DNA from 4 places in the Dactylosporangium sp. NPDC051087 genome. Region 4 is predicted to be linked to each of the others. Evidence: riboswitches for the same ligand, from Rfam matches in the RefSeq annotation. Region 4 holds a riboswitch; each other region holds the start of a gene.
What was found. Region 4 has a riboswitch for cobalamin ahead of ACZ6TV_RS48575 (IS5 family transposase). Riboswitches for the same ligand answer to the same signal wherever they lie in the genome.
Positions count from the first base shown of each region.

Region 1: another riboswitch for cobalamin. It lies ahead of metE (5-methyltetrahydropteroyltriglutamate--homocysteine S-methyltransferase); the one in region 4 lies ahead of ACZ6TV_RS48575 (IS5 family transposase).
Region 2: another riboswitch for cobalamin. It lies ahead of cobN (cobaltochelatase subunit CobN); the one in region 4 lies ahead of ACZ6TV_RS48575 (IS5 family transposase).
Region 3: another riboswitch for cobalamin. It lies ahead of ACZ6TV_RS52875 (ribonucleoside-diphosphate reductase subunit alpha); the one in region 4 lies ahead of ACZ6TV_RS48575 (IS5 family transposase).

Region 1 covers NZ_JBVJIJ010000055.1:37,907-41,142, forward strand. The annotation lists gene ACZ6TV_RS52880 (ribonucleotide-diphosphate reductase subunit beta) at 1-827, shown strand, start outside; cobalamin riboswitch at 938-1,153, shown strand; gene metE (5-methyltetrahydropteroyltriglutamate--homocysteine S-methyltransferase) at 1,262-3,236, shown strand, end outside.
Region 2 covers NZ_JBVJIJ010000020.1:261,525-264,760, forward strand. The annotation lists gene ACZ6TV_RS34915 (precorrin-8X methylmutase) at 1-48, opposite strand, end outside; gene ACZ6TV_RS34920 (precorrin-3B synthase) at 134-1,315, opposite strand; cobalamin riboswitch at 1,352-1,547, shown strand; gene cobN (cobaltochelatase subunit CobN) at 1,587-3,236, shown strand, end outside.
Region 3 covers NZ_JBVJIJ010000055.1:33,762-36,997, reverse strand. The annotation lists gene ACZ6TV_RS52875 (ribonucleoside-diphosphate reductase subunit alpha) at 1-1,704, opposite strand, end outside; cobalamin riboswitch at 1,836-2,049, opposite strand; gene ACZ6TV_RS52870 (hypothetical protein) at 2,110-2,700, opposite strand; gene ACZ6TV_RS52865 (NUDIX hydrolase) at 2,947-3,236, opposite strand, start outside.
Region 4 covers NZ_JBVJIJ010000041.1:8,626-11,861, reverse strand. The annotation lists gene ACZ6TV_RS48580 (hypothetical protein) at 1-188, shown strand, start outside; cobalamin riboswitch at 1,070-1,256, shown strand; partial or broken gene ACZ6TV_RS48575 (IS5 family transposase) at 1,357-2,153, shown strand; gene ACZ6TV_RS48570 (hypothetical protein) at 2,187-2,420, shown strand; gene ACZ6TV_RS48565 (methyl-accepting chemotaxis protein) at 2,720-3,236, opposite strand, start outside.

The sequences.
Region 1 (3,236 bases), on a different contig from region 4:
CGCGGCTGGTCGCGTTCTTCGCCACCGGCGACACCATCGTCGCGAACAACCTCGTGCTCAACCTGTACCAGCACATCAACAGCCCCGAAGGACGGCTCTACCTCTCCCGGCAGCTGTTCGAGGAGGCCGTGCACGTCCAGTTCTACCTGAACCTGCTCGACACGTACGTCTCCGACGAGACCGAGCGGTTCGAGGCGTTCGCCGCGGTGGAGAACATCCCGTCGATCGCGCGCAAGGCGGAGTTCTGTTTCCGCTGGATCGACTCACTCGGCGAGCTGAAGGAGCTTCGCAGCAAGGACGACCGGCGGGCGTTCCTGCTCAACCTGATCTGCTTCGCCGCCTGCATCGAGGGCCTGTTCTTCTACGGCGCCTTCGCCTACGTCTACTACCTGCGTTCCCGCGGGCTGCTGCACGGCCTCGCCTCGGGCACCAACTGGGTGTTCCGCGACGAGTCGATGCACATGGCATTCGCGTTCGACGTCGTGGACACCGTACGGGCGGAAGAACCGGACCTGTTCGACCCGCAGCTGGAAGCTCAGGTACGGCAGATGCTGTCCGAGGCGGTCGAGTGCGAGGTGCAGTTCGCCGCGGACCTCCTGGAGCAGGGCGTGTCCGGCATGTCCCTCGCCGACATGCGCGAATACCTGCAGCACGTCGCCGACCGGCGGCTCGCCACGCTCGGCATCGCGCCGCTGTACGGCAGCCGCAACCCGTTCGCGTTCATGGAACTGCAGGACGTCCAGGAACTGTCGAACTTCTTCGAACGCCGGGTGTCGGCGTACCAGGTGGGCGTGACGGGCACGGTCACCTTCGACGACGACTTCTGAGCCGCGGGTGCGCTGCTGTCCTGTCCGGCACCACCGTGCAGGACAGCAGCGACCATGTCGCGGCCGGACGATCTTGGATGCCCCGGTCCCGCACGCCGCCGGGCACCCGTACGATGGCCGGCAGTGCTGGTTCGCCTCGTTCGCAAGGACGGGGCGTCGTAAGAGGGAACCCGGTGCAAGACCGGGACTGCCCCGCAGCGGTGAGTGGGAACGACCGCCGTCAACAAAGCACTGGACCGCGAGGTCTGGGAAGCGACGGCCAGTAGGAGGCACCTGTCGGTGCCGCGCCCGCGAGTCCGAAGACCTGCCCGCACTGCGTACACCGCCGGTGTGCGCCGCCGGCGACCCCTCGGGAGGGTCAGGGCGGAAGCCGGGTGTGCCCTGTCTTCCCCTTCCCGAACGTCGCCGCGACTTCGAGGGAAGGAATCCCTGTGGTGAGCACCGCATTCGGGCAGAGCACCGTCCTGGGCTATCCGCGCATCGGCGGGAACCGGGAACTGAAGAAGGCCGTCGAGGCATATTGGGCGGGTCGCATCGACGCGGCGACCCTGGACGAGACCGCGGCAGGGCTGCGCGCGGAGGTGTGGCAGACCCTGCGCAACGCCCGGCTGGACGCGATCCCGTCCAACACGTTCTCCTACTACGACCACGTCCTGGACACCGCCGTCGCCGTCGGCGCGATCCCGGCCCGGTTCACCCGGCTCGGCCTGTCCGACCTGGACACGTACTTCGCGATGGCCAGGGGTGTCGACGCCGAACCGGCGCTGGAACTGACCAAGTGGTTCGACACCAACTACCACTACCTGGTGCCGGAGATCGACGCGGACACCGTGTTCGAGGCCAACCCGGTCAAGGCCCTCGGCGAGGTCGCGGAGGCCGGCGCCCTCGGCATCGCCACCCGCCCGGTCTTCGTCGGCCCGGCCACGTTCCTGCTTCTGGCGAAGGGTGCCGACCCGTTCGCCCGCCTCGACGACCTCGTCGAGGTGTACGCACAGATCCTCGCCGTCCTGGCCTCGACCGGCGTGCGATGGGTGCAGCTGGACGAGCCTGCGTATGTGGCGGACCGTACCCCGGCGGAGATCGACGGGCTGCGCCGCGCCTACGCCCGCCTCGGTTCGTTGACCGATCGGCCGCAGCTCTTCGTGGCCACCTACTTCGGCGAACTCGGCGACGCCCTTCCGGCGCTGCTGAGCACCCCTGTCGAGGCGATCGGTCTGGACCTTGTCGCCGGCCCCGGTGACCTTCAACGCCTCGCCGCGTCAGGGCCTCTGGTCGGCAAGACGATCGTCGCCGGACTGGTCGACGGTCACAACATCTGGCGCACCGACCTCCGTACCGCCGCAGTCCGAGGCGCTATCGTCTCCGCCCTGGCCGACCACGTCGCCGTGTCCACGTCGTGCTCGCTGCTGCACGTGCCGGTCGACCTGTCCGTCGAGACCCGGCTCGACCCTTCGCTGCACGAACGGCTCGCGTTCGCCCGGCAGAAGGTCGACGAGGTCGTCCTGCTCGGCAGGGCGGTCCGCGACGGCACCGCCCACCTGCCGGCACCGCTACCGCCGATCCCGGCCGACTGGCACAACGCATCCGTCCGCGACCGCCTCGCTGCCCTCACCCCGGCGGACCGGCGCCGCGGCCCGTACGCCGTCCGGGCCCGGGTCCAGCAGGAACGGCTGCGGCTGCCGGACCTGCCGACCACCACGATCGGGTCGTTCCCGCAGACCGCCGACCTGCGCAAAGCCCGCGCCGAACTGCGCGCCGGCACCCTGGATGCCGCCGGCTACGCCGACCGGATGCGCGACGAGGTCCAGCACGTCATCCGCCTGCAGGAAAACCTCGGCCTCGACGTCCTCGTGCACGGCGAACCAGAACGCAACGACATGGTCCAGTACTTCGGCGAGCAACTGTCCGGGTTCGCCGCCACCGACCACGGCTGGGTCCAGTCGTACGGGTCCCGCTGCGTCCGCCCACCGATCATCCACGGCGACGTGGCCCGCAAGGCACCGATGACCGTCGAGTGGTCCACCTACGCGCAGTCACTCACGCCGAAACCGGTCAAGGGCATGCTCACCGGCCCGGTCACGATCCTCGCCTGGTCGTTCGTGCGCACCGACCAGCCCCTCGCCGACACCGCCGACCAGGTCGCCCTCGCCCTGCGCGACGAATGCCTCGACCTCGAAGCCGCCGGGATCACCGTCATCCAGGTCGACGAGCCCGCTCTGCGGGAGACGCTGCCGCTGCGCAAGGCGGACCAGAAGGCGTACCTCGACTGGGCCGTCGGCTCGTTCCGTCTCGCGACCAGCGGCGTCGACGACGGCACGCAGATCCACACGCACCTGTGCTACTCCGAGTTCGGTGAGGTCATCACCGCCATCGACGCGCTGGACGCCGACGTCACCAGCATCGAGGCGT
Region 2 (3,236 bases), on a different contig from region 4:
CCGCCGGTAGATCTCCGCACCGTCCTTCACGTAGTCGTAAGCGGTCACGACGTCACCTCCGCTGCGCTCCGGCGCCGCCGCGCCCCGAGACTGCACCCATGGTGACCAGCCACTCCGCTGCGCTCCGGGCCGGTCACGACACGACCTGGTAGCCGTCGGCGGTCGCGAGCATCTCCACGTGCCTTCCCTTCGGTGCGCCGCAGCGCCGTTCGCAGCCGATCCAGTGCACCGGCAGCGCGTGGTCGAGGCCACCCGCGACGGCGGCCCGGGCGTCGGCCCGCACGTCGGCGAGGGCCTTGGCGCAGCCCGGGCGGCCGGCGCACGCGGTGACCCCGACCCATGGCGAGGCGGGGTCGGTGACCAGCCCGGCCGCCGTCAGCAGGGTCTCGACCGCTCCAGCTTCATCGACCGGCACGTCGGGCACCACGACGGTCCGCCACGGCGTGACGATGATCTCTCCCGGCGAGGCCGCGACGAGTGCCGCCGACTGCTCCTGCGTCAGCAGCCCGAGTGGTACGACCACCGTCAGCGCGACCTGTCCACCGGCCTGCGGTGTCCGGCCGACGACCGGCCCGGCGCCGCCGTCGTGGCGACCGGCGCCCGGCTCGACGGTGGCGTCCAGCCGGGCCGCGACCCGGGCCGGGCCGTCGGTCAGCTCCGCCAGGCGCCACGCGGTGCCGCCCTGCGCGGCGCGCTCCGCCAGGAACGCCCGGGCCGCCGCGAGCAGCAGCCCGGCGGGATCGTCCCAGGTCCGGGCCGCGGCCTGGCCGGCCGGGCCACCGCGGGTCCGGGCCGCGGCCGTGGTGGGGGTGCCGGCGAGCAGGAGGCGGTCGCCGTGGAGGCCGACGTCGCCGCCGAGCGGGGACACGTCGCCGCGGCCGTCGTCGAGCGTCGCCAGGAAGCGGCCCGGCAGCGCGGCGAGGGACGGGTCGGCGCACAGGCCGGCGTCGAACGCGGCCACCACCGGCCGCACGTCCACGAGCCCGGCGCCGTCGCGGCCGCTGAGCGGGCTGGCGATGATGTTGCGCACCCGCTCGTGGGTGTCCGACGGCAGGAGCCCCGCCTGCGACAGCCGCGCGGCGAGCTCCAGCTCCGCGCCCGGCCGCAGCGCCCTGACCTGCACGTTCCCCCGGGAGGTGAGCTCCAGCGCGGGGTCGCCGAGGTCGGCGGCGGCGGCCCGGAGCACGGCCAGGCCCTCGACGGGCAGCCGCCCGCCGGGCAGCCGGACGCGGGCGAGGCCACCGTCGGCCGCCGGGTGGACCTGCACGGCGCCGGGGCACCGGTCCGGGGCGTCGCGTCCGCTGGCAGCCTGCACGCGCCGGATACTACTGCGCAGCGCTTCGCTTGACTCAAGTCTGCGCCGACCGGCAGAGTTGGCGGTGCTGTAACGGCGACGTGTGGAGGAAGCCGGTGAGAGTCCGGCGCGGTCCCGCCACTGTGACCGGGGAGCGAGTTTCCGACGGAGGCCACTGGGCGCGAGCCTGGGAAGGCGCGGGGACGAGCGCCGATCCGGGAGCCAGGAGACTCTCCGCCGCCGGACCTTTCCCGACCGACTTGGGGCGCGGACCCCGAGGGAGGACCCCGGCGTGATCCTGCTGTTGTCGACGTCCGACACCGACCTGCTCAGCGCCCGTGCGAGCGGCGCGGACTTCCGGCTGGCCAACCCGTCCCGCACCGCGGTGGAGGACCTGCCCGCCCTCGCCGAGGGCGCGGACCTGGTCGTCGTGCGGTTCCTGGGCGGCTACCGGGACTGGCAGGAGGGCTTCGACACGCTGCTGCGGCTGCCGGCGCCGGTGGTCCTGCTCGGCGGCGAGGCGCTGCCCGACGCGGAGCTGATGCGGCACTCCACCGTGCCCGCCGGCGTCGCGGCCGAGGCGCACGCCTACTTCACCGAGGGCGGCCCGGCCAACCTGGCCGAGCTGCACCACTTCCTGTCCGACACCGTCCTGCTCACCGGTCACGGCTTCGCCCCGCCGGCGACCACGCCCACCTGGGGTCTCCTGCCGAGGGAGAGCACGGCCGAGGGGCCGACGGTCGGGATCATCTACTACCGGGCGCACCACCTCGCCGGCAACACCGCGTTCGTGGAGACGCTGTGCGAGGCGGTGCAGGACGCCGGCGGGCGGCCGCTGCCCGTGTTCGCCTCCTCGCTGCGGTCCGCCCCGGCGGAGCTGCTCGACACGCTGCGGCAGGCCGACGCGCTGGTCGTCACCGTCCTCGCCGCGGGCGGCACCCGCCCCGCGGACGCGCAGGCCGGCGGCGAGGAGGAGGCGTGGGACGTCGGCGCCCTCGCCGCGCTCGACGTGCCGATCCTGCAGGGCCTGTGCCTGACCAGCTCCCGCGACACCTGGGACGCCAACGACGACGGGCTGTCGCCGCTGGACACGGCCACGCAGGTCGCGATCCCCGAGTTCGACGGCCGGATCATCACGGTGCCGTTCTCGTTCAAGGAGATCGACGCCGACGGGCTCACCGTCTACGTCGCCGACCGGGAGCGGGCCGGGCGGGTCGCCGGGATCGCGGTCGGGCACGCCCGGCTGCGCCACCTCGCCCCCGCCGACCGCAGGATCGTGCTGATGCTCAGCGCGTATCCGACGAAGCACGCCCGCATCGGCAACGCCGTCGGCCTCGACACGCCCGCGAGCGTGGTGCGGCTCCTCGACGCCATGCACGCCCAGGGGTATGTGGGCGCGGACGGGTTCCCGAAGGACGGCGACGCGCTGATGCACACGCTCATCGCCGCCGGTGGGCAGGACGTCGACTGGCTCACCGAGGAGCAGCTGCGCGGCAACCCCGTCCGCATCTCCGCCGAGCGGTACCGGACCTGGTTCCGGACCCTGCCGGACGACCTGCGCGAGGAGATGGAGCGGCACTGGGGCCCGGCGCCCGGTGAGCTGTTCGTCGACACGTCCCGCGACCCCGCCGGCGAGATCGTCCTCGCCGCGCTGCGCGAGGGCAACGTCGTGGTCATGGTGCAGCCGCCGCGCGGCTTCGGGGAGAACCCCGTAGCGATCTACCACGACCCCGACCTGCCGCCGAGCCACCACTACCTGGCCGCCTACCGGTGGCTCGCCGACGAGTTCGGCGCCCACGCCGTCGTGCACGTCGGCAAGCACGGCAACCTCGAATGGCTGCCCGGCAAGACCGTCGGCATGTCCGCGTCCTGCGGCGCCGACGCGGCCCTGGGCAACCTGCCGCTGATCTACCCGTTCCTGGTCAACGACCCGGGCGAGGGC
Region 3 (3,236 bases), on a different contig from region 4:
GGGGTGCGGCCCGAACCGCTCCGCCAGGTCCGCCGATGCTTCGAGGGCGGTGAGGTAGATCTCCTCCTGCACGCGGGTGGACAGCTCGCGGGCGGCGGGTGAGTCGAACGGCAACCGCAGCGTGAAGAACGCGTCCTGCAGGCCCATCAGCCCGAGCCCGACGGGTCGCCAGCGCGGGTTCGACGCGGCGGCCTGCGCCGACGGGTAGTAGTTGATGTCGATGACCCGGTCGAGGAACACCACGGCGGTGCGGACGGTGGCGCGCAGCTTGTCCCAGTCCACGCCGTCGGCGCTGTCGGTGGTGAGGTGCGCGCCGAGGTTGATCGAGCCGAGGTTGCACACGGCGGTCTCGTCGTCGCTGTTGACCTCGAGGATCTCCGTGCACAGGTTCGACAGGTGGATGGTGTTGCCGGGCGTCCCGGTCTGGTTGGACAGCGCGTTGGAGCGGTCCTTGAACGTCATCCACCCGTTGCCGGTCTGCGCGAGGGTGCGCATCATCCGGCCGTACAGGTCACGGGCCTTGACGGTCTTCACGGCGTGCTTCTCCGCCGCCCGGTACGCCTCGTCGAACTCCGCACCGAACAGGTCCGGCAGCTCGGGCGCGTCGGACGGGTCGATGAGCGACCAGTCGGCGTCGGCCTCGACCCGGCGCATGAACTCGTCCGGAATCCAGTTGGCCAGGTTGAGGTTGTGGGTGCGCCGGGACTCCTCGCCGGTGTTGTCCCGCAGCTCCAGGAACTCCTCGATGTCCGGATGCCACGGCTCCAGGTACACGCACGCGGCGCCCTTGCGCCGGCCGCCCTGGTTCACGGCGGCGACCCCGGCGTCGAGCGTCTTCAGGAACGGCACGATCCCGTTGGACCTGCCGTTGGTGCCGCGGATGAGCGCGCCCCGGCCGCGGACCCGCGTCCAGGAGATGCCGATCCCGCCGGAGAACTTCGACAGCTTCGCGACCTGGTGGTACCGCTCGTAGATCGAGTCCAGCTCGTCGCGGGGCGAGTCGACCAGGAAGCAGGACGACATCTGGGTGTGCGCGGTGCCGGAGTTGAACAGCGTCGGCGAGCTCGGCAGGTACGCGAGGGACGACATGAGCCGGTAGAAGCCGATCGCCTCGGCCGGCGTCGTGGACAGCCCGCAGGCGACGCGCAGCAGCCAGTACTGCGGCGTCTCCACCACCAGCCGCGTCTGCGGATGGCGCAGCAGGTACCGGTCGGCGACCGTCCGCAGCCCGAAGTACTCGAACCGCAGGTCCCCGTCCAGGTCGACGGCGTCGTCGAGCTTACGGGCGTTACGGGCCACGAACGCCGCGGTGGCGTCGCTGATCAGGCCCTGCTGGTGCGCGTACCGGACCGCTTGGCTGAAGCTGGCGACGCCCTGGCCGCGGACCTCCTTGTCGACGTACGCGGCCAGGAGCCGGGCGGCGAGCCGCGAGTACTGCGGCTCCTCACCGATCAGCTCGGCCGCGGTCTGGATCGACAGCTTGTCCAGCTCGGCCGTCGTCGCACCGTCGTACAGGCCGCTGATCGTCTTCGTCGCCACGCGCAGCGGGTCGACCTCGTCGAGGTCGGCGACCCACCGCTCGACCGCCTTCACGATCTTGTTGACGTCGACCGGCTCCAGGTCGCCGTTGCGTTTGCGCACCTGCATCGCGTGCCGCCGCTGCTCAGGCGCCCGCTGACCGGCCTGGTCCTGCGTCACCGTCATGTGTCCCCCTCGTCACGAACTCCGACGACGTCGGACGAGCGCAGGGGAAAGCCGCCACAGAAAGGCGCACGCGAGGCGCACCCGGCGATGGCGTCAGCCGTCCCGCGCGGCATCCGACCACCGCACACCGGACGGCGTGCGGTGCGCTGGCAGGTCTTCGGACTCGCGGGCGCGACGCCTTCCGGCGCCACCTACTGGCCGTCGCTTCCCAGACCTCGCGGTCCAGTGCTTCGTTGACGGCGGTCGTTCCCACTTACCGCTGCGGGGCAGTCCCGGATTCACACCGGGTTCCCTGTTGCCACGACCGCCCCGAAGAGCGGCCGAACCAGCTGCAGGGAACACCATATATGGGTGCGGTGCTGAATGCGCAACACCAGATGGTGTAGCGGCGTGTCGCCTGCACCACTACGCCGCGGCGAAGGCGTCGATGGCCGTGTCGCTCGCGACGTCCCTGAAGCGCTGGACGAACTGCTCTGCGCCGGCCCACGGGGCCAGCAGGTCAGGCTTCTGCTCGCTCGGCGTCCTTGCGGTGACGGACACCGTGAGCTGCACGCCCTTGCCTCGTACCGCGATGAGTTGGAACGTGTCCGGCATTGCGTGGCGCACCGTCACGACCTGCACGCCGTTCGGCCACTCCTGGTAGACATCCTCCGGGAATCCCAGCGTGAGGTCCGTGAGGTAGATCGGCGTCTGGAGTTGCTGCACGGTGACGGTGAGCTGCACAGCCCCGGTGCCGAACTTCGCCGTTGCGGCCTGGAGGTCCGGGTACTGCTCTGCCGAGAGACGCTTGCTGCCGGTCGGCGCGATGCGCTGCGCGAACGCCGTCACCCGATCGACGAGACGACCGCCCGCCTCGCTGCGCAGCGAGGGTACGGCCATCGGTGCCGTGACTGCGGCGTCGACCTCGGGGCGCGCGCCCCTGAGCAGCCACGGCGGCACTGACTCGGCCTGCGCAACCGAGTTGGCTTGCGTGCGGTCGGCACGGTCGGAGTCCATCGGGGCGATCGTAGTTGCAGCAGCCACGAGCGCGAGGGCAATTGCCGCAATGCCTCTTGCAGTGAATCCAGTCCCCCAGCCGACCCAGGGGCTGTTCCCGTGACGACCCCTAAACGCAACAGGAGCCGCTAGTGGTAGCAGGCCGAGCCGGCAGACAATGAGATCGGCAGCTCTGGGGTCGGTTGGCTCTGCCCGGCAAGGGTTCGCTGACCTGGGTGCAGCGCGGATTTCAGCGACCGGTGGTCTTCATAAGCCGAGGGCGATCGGGGCGGAGGGTGTCCCGAAGGTGAGCAGGTCGGTCAGCGGTGTGGCGAGGTCACGGGGCGAGAACAGGTCAGGTCCGGTGTAGCCGGCGATCTCGGCGAGCCGCCACCATCGAAAGCCGGCGAGGTGCTCATCAGCGGCGAGCTGCTCGTCGGTGAGCTGGCCTTGCGGTTCGAAGTGGTCGGTGCGGACGAGGAAGTAGTCGTTGACGACGCCGTAGAAGCCCGGCGCGTGATCCGCGCTGACGATCACCTGATGCCAGACGTGCGGCG
Region 4 (3,236 bases):
AGCACCTCCTCAACGGGCTCCGTGTGTGCATGCTGGTGTACCGGGAGGAAAAATCTGTCATCGCAGGCGCCGCCACCGGCATCGCCGGTAATGACCTCTTCGACACCACCGACGACCTGGTCGAGGCGGCGTTCACGGCCGCCGTCCGGTACCAGGCCAGCCGGGTCCATGAACGTCTGGTTGGGTGACGTGAATACCCCATCGGTAACCTTGCATCCCGCTTACATGCGTGCATGGCGCTGACGCGAACCGGTGACGTCACAGGCTGAGTTCGGCGTCGCGTTGCGGACGGGTTCGGCGCGTACCGCCAAACCGTCTCGCCATCCCAGTAGGCCACGGAAGGGCCCCGAGCGTGCAAGCGGGTCAACCGTTGAAATCGGATCGCGACAAGGACAGGTGCGACGCCAGACCGGGAACAGCACCTTGATCAGATCGAAGCGCGTTGGCGGCTATCGCACCGCGGTCAACGAAACTTCGACCACAGCCAACCACCACCGTCGCTGACGCCGGCCGGGAAGACACGGAGGGTCACGTGTGTCGGAGGCGACACGCTGCTACAGCATCTGGTGTTGCTCTTTCGCGCTCATGGAGCTGCAGGACGTCCAGGAGCTGTCGAACTTCCTCGAGCGCCGGGTGTCGGCGTTTCAGGTGGGCGTGACGGCACGGTCAGGTCGACGACGACTCTCTGAACTGGGGTGCGCTGCTGTCCTGCGCACAGCACCATGCGGGACAGCAGTTGCATTTTCGCGCTCTCGGTCGAGTTCGGCGTCGGCGAGCGCCGCCTTGGCTGGCGAAAGTTGGCCGAGCGCAGGCGCCCGCAGGTGCTGGTGGGCGGGCGGCTCGGACCGTACGGGCACCGGCGGCAGAACGCGTCCAGCGTTCGAGGTTCGCAGGACGGACTGCGGCCAGCTCGCATCCGCCTCCATGCCATGTCGGCCATGGTCGTTCGCGGTACGGCACGTCCCGCGCGGCGGGACACCGATAGTCGGCCTCACGGTGACGAACCGCGGTGACGAACCGCGGTGCCACATGGTGGGTCCACTGGTTCCGATGCCGCTGGGGCACCCGCACGATAACTGGCAGTGCTGGTTCGCTCCGTTCGCAAGGACGGGGCGGCGTAAGGGGACCGGCGTGAGACCGGACTGCCCCGCAGCGTTAAGTGAGAACGACAGCCGTCAACAATGCACTGGGCGCAAGCCTGGGAAGCGACCGCCAGTAGTTGGCGCCTGAACGCTCACCGCCGCCGCTTGAGCCGGCTACTCATAGGTCCTAACAAAGTTGATCGAGGGTCTTCCGTCCTTTGTGGAGGATGATCTAATATCTTCGGCCGTGAGGCGTGGTGAACAGCCGCCGTGGATCGTGCCGGACGGGCTGTGGCAGCGCATCGAACCGCTACTGCCCAAACCCTTACCCCGCGACCCACAACGTCCAGGTCGCAAGCGGATTCCTGACCGGCAGGTGCTGTCCGGGATCCTGTTCGTCCTGCACACCGGCATCCAATGGGAGTTCCTGCCGCAAGAGCTGGGCTTCGGCTCCGGCATGACCTGCTGGCGACGCCTCGAGGAGTGGAACTGAGCCGGGGTCTGGAAACAACTGCATGAACTCCTCCTGGCCGAGCTGCATGCAGCGGGGAAGCTGGACTGGTCCAGAGCGGTCATCGACTCCTCCCACCTGCGAGCTGCTCGTCGTGGCCCAAAAGCGGCCCGAGCCCGGTCGACCGCGCCCGAGCGGGCTCGAAACACCACATCCTGACCGAGGGCGCCGGCATCCCTCTCGCCGCGTCGTTGACCGGCGGCAACCGCCACGACATCACCGAACTGCTGCCGCTGATCGACGCGGTGCCGCCGGTGCGTGGCCGTCGAGGCCGGCCACGCCGCCGACCGGCCGAACTGTTCGCAGACCGCGCCTACGACTTCGACAAGTACCGCAGACTCGTGCGCCACAAAGGCATCCACCCCCGGATCGCCCGCCGCGGCACACCGCACGGCTCCGGCCTCGGCGTCTACCGGTGGGTGATCGAACGGACCATCGCCTGGTACCACGGCATGAAACGACTCCGCATCCGCTGGGAACACCGCGACGACATCCACGAAGCATTCCTCAACCTCGCGACCTGCATCATCACGTACCGACACGTCGTACGACTTTGTTAGGACCTCTTATGCTATTCCGAGTTCGGCGGCGTCATCACTGCGATCGACGCCCTCAACGCCGACGTCACCAGCATCGAGGCGTCTCGCTCGAAAATGGAGATCCTCAACGACCTCGCCACCATCGGCTACAGCCGTGGCGGAGGACCCGGCGTGTGGGATGTCCACTCCCCTCGTGTGCCGTCCCACACCGAGATCGTCGAGGCGCTGCGCCGCGCCGTTGCCACTGTCCCCGCCCGGCGGCTCTGGGTGAGCCCGATTGCGGCCTGAAGACCCGCGGCTACTCCGAGGTCGAGGCGTCGCTGCGGCACTCGTCGCCGCCGCCGGGCTGCGAAAGGACTGACGAACCCGCATTCGCGGGCGGGCGCCGCATCGCGAGGCTCCCGCCCACGCTACGTGGAAGTAGCACCCGTCCCGGGCGACTTCGGTCTGCCAGCGCAACCGTTGCCCAGATGTGGCGGCAAACCACAGATCCACACGGCCATCTCCTGTCGCCGAGCCTGGGAATGGGTTAGGCCGGCCAGCGATCGGCGTCGTGGACAGGTAGCACATCGCTGCCTGACGCCGCGTCAGGCTGTGATGATCCTAAATTCCCCGGCAAGCGCCGAAAGGCGTTCGGCGAGGTCGGCGAGGTCGGTAGCGGCGGCCGCGGTGTTACCGGCGCCGCGTTGCGTGCCTGCGGTCGCCTCCGCTACCCCGGAGATCGACCGACTGATGTCGTCGGAAGACCGGCTGACCTGCTCGACGCTGTCGCCGATCGACGTCGTCGCCGCCAGCTGCAGTTCAACGGCACGGGAAATGGTGCGCTGGATCTCGTTGATCCGGCCGATGACCGACGTAATGCGGGTGATGGCCTCGATTGCGCTGCCGGTATCGGCGCGCATTACCGTCATTTTTGTGCCGATGTTCTCCGTCGCACCCGCGGTCTCTCGCGACAGTTCTTTCACCTCACCGGCGACGACCGCGAAGCCTTTGCCGTGCTCGCCCGCGCGGGCCGCCTCGATCGTCGCATTGAGGGCGAGCAGGTTCGTCTGCTCAGCAATCGATGTGATCACGTTCAGGACGGCGGCGACCTCGCTGCTGGAC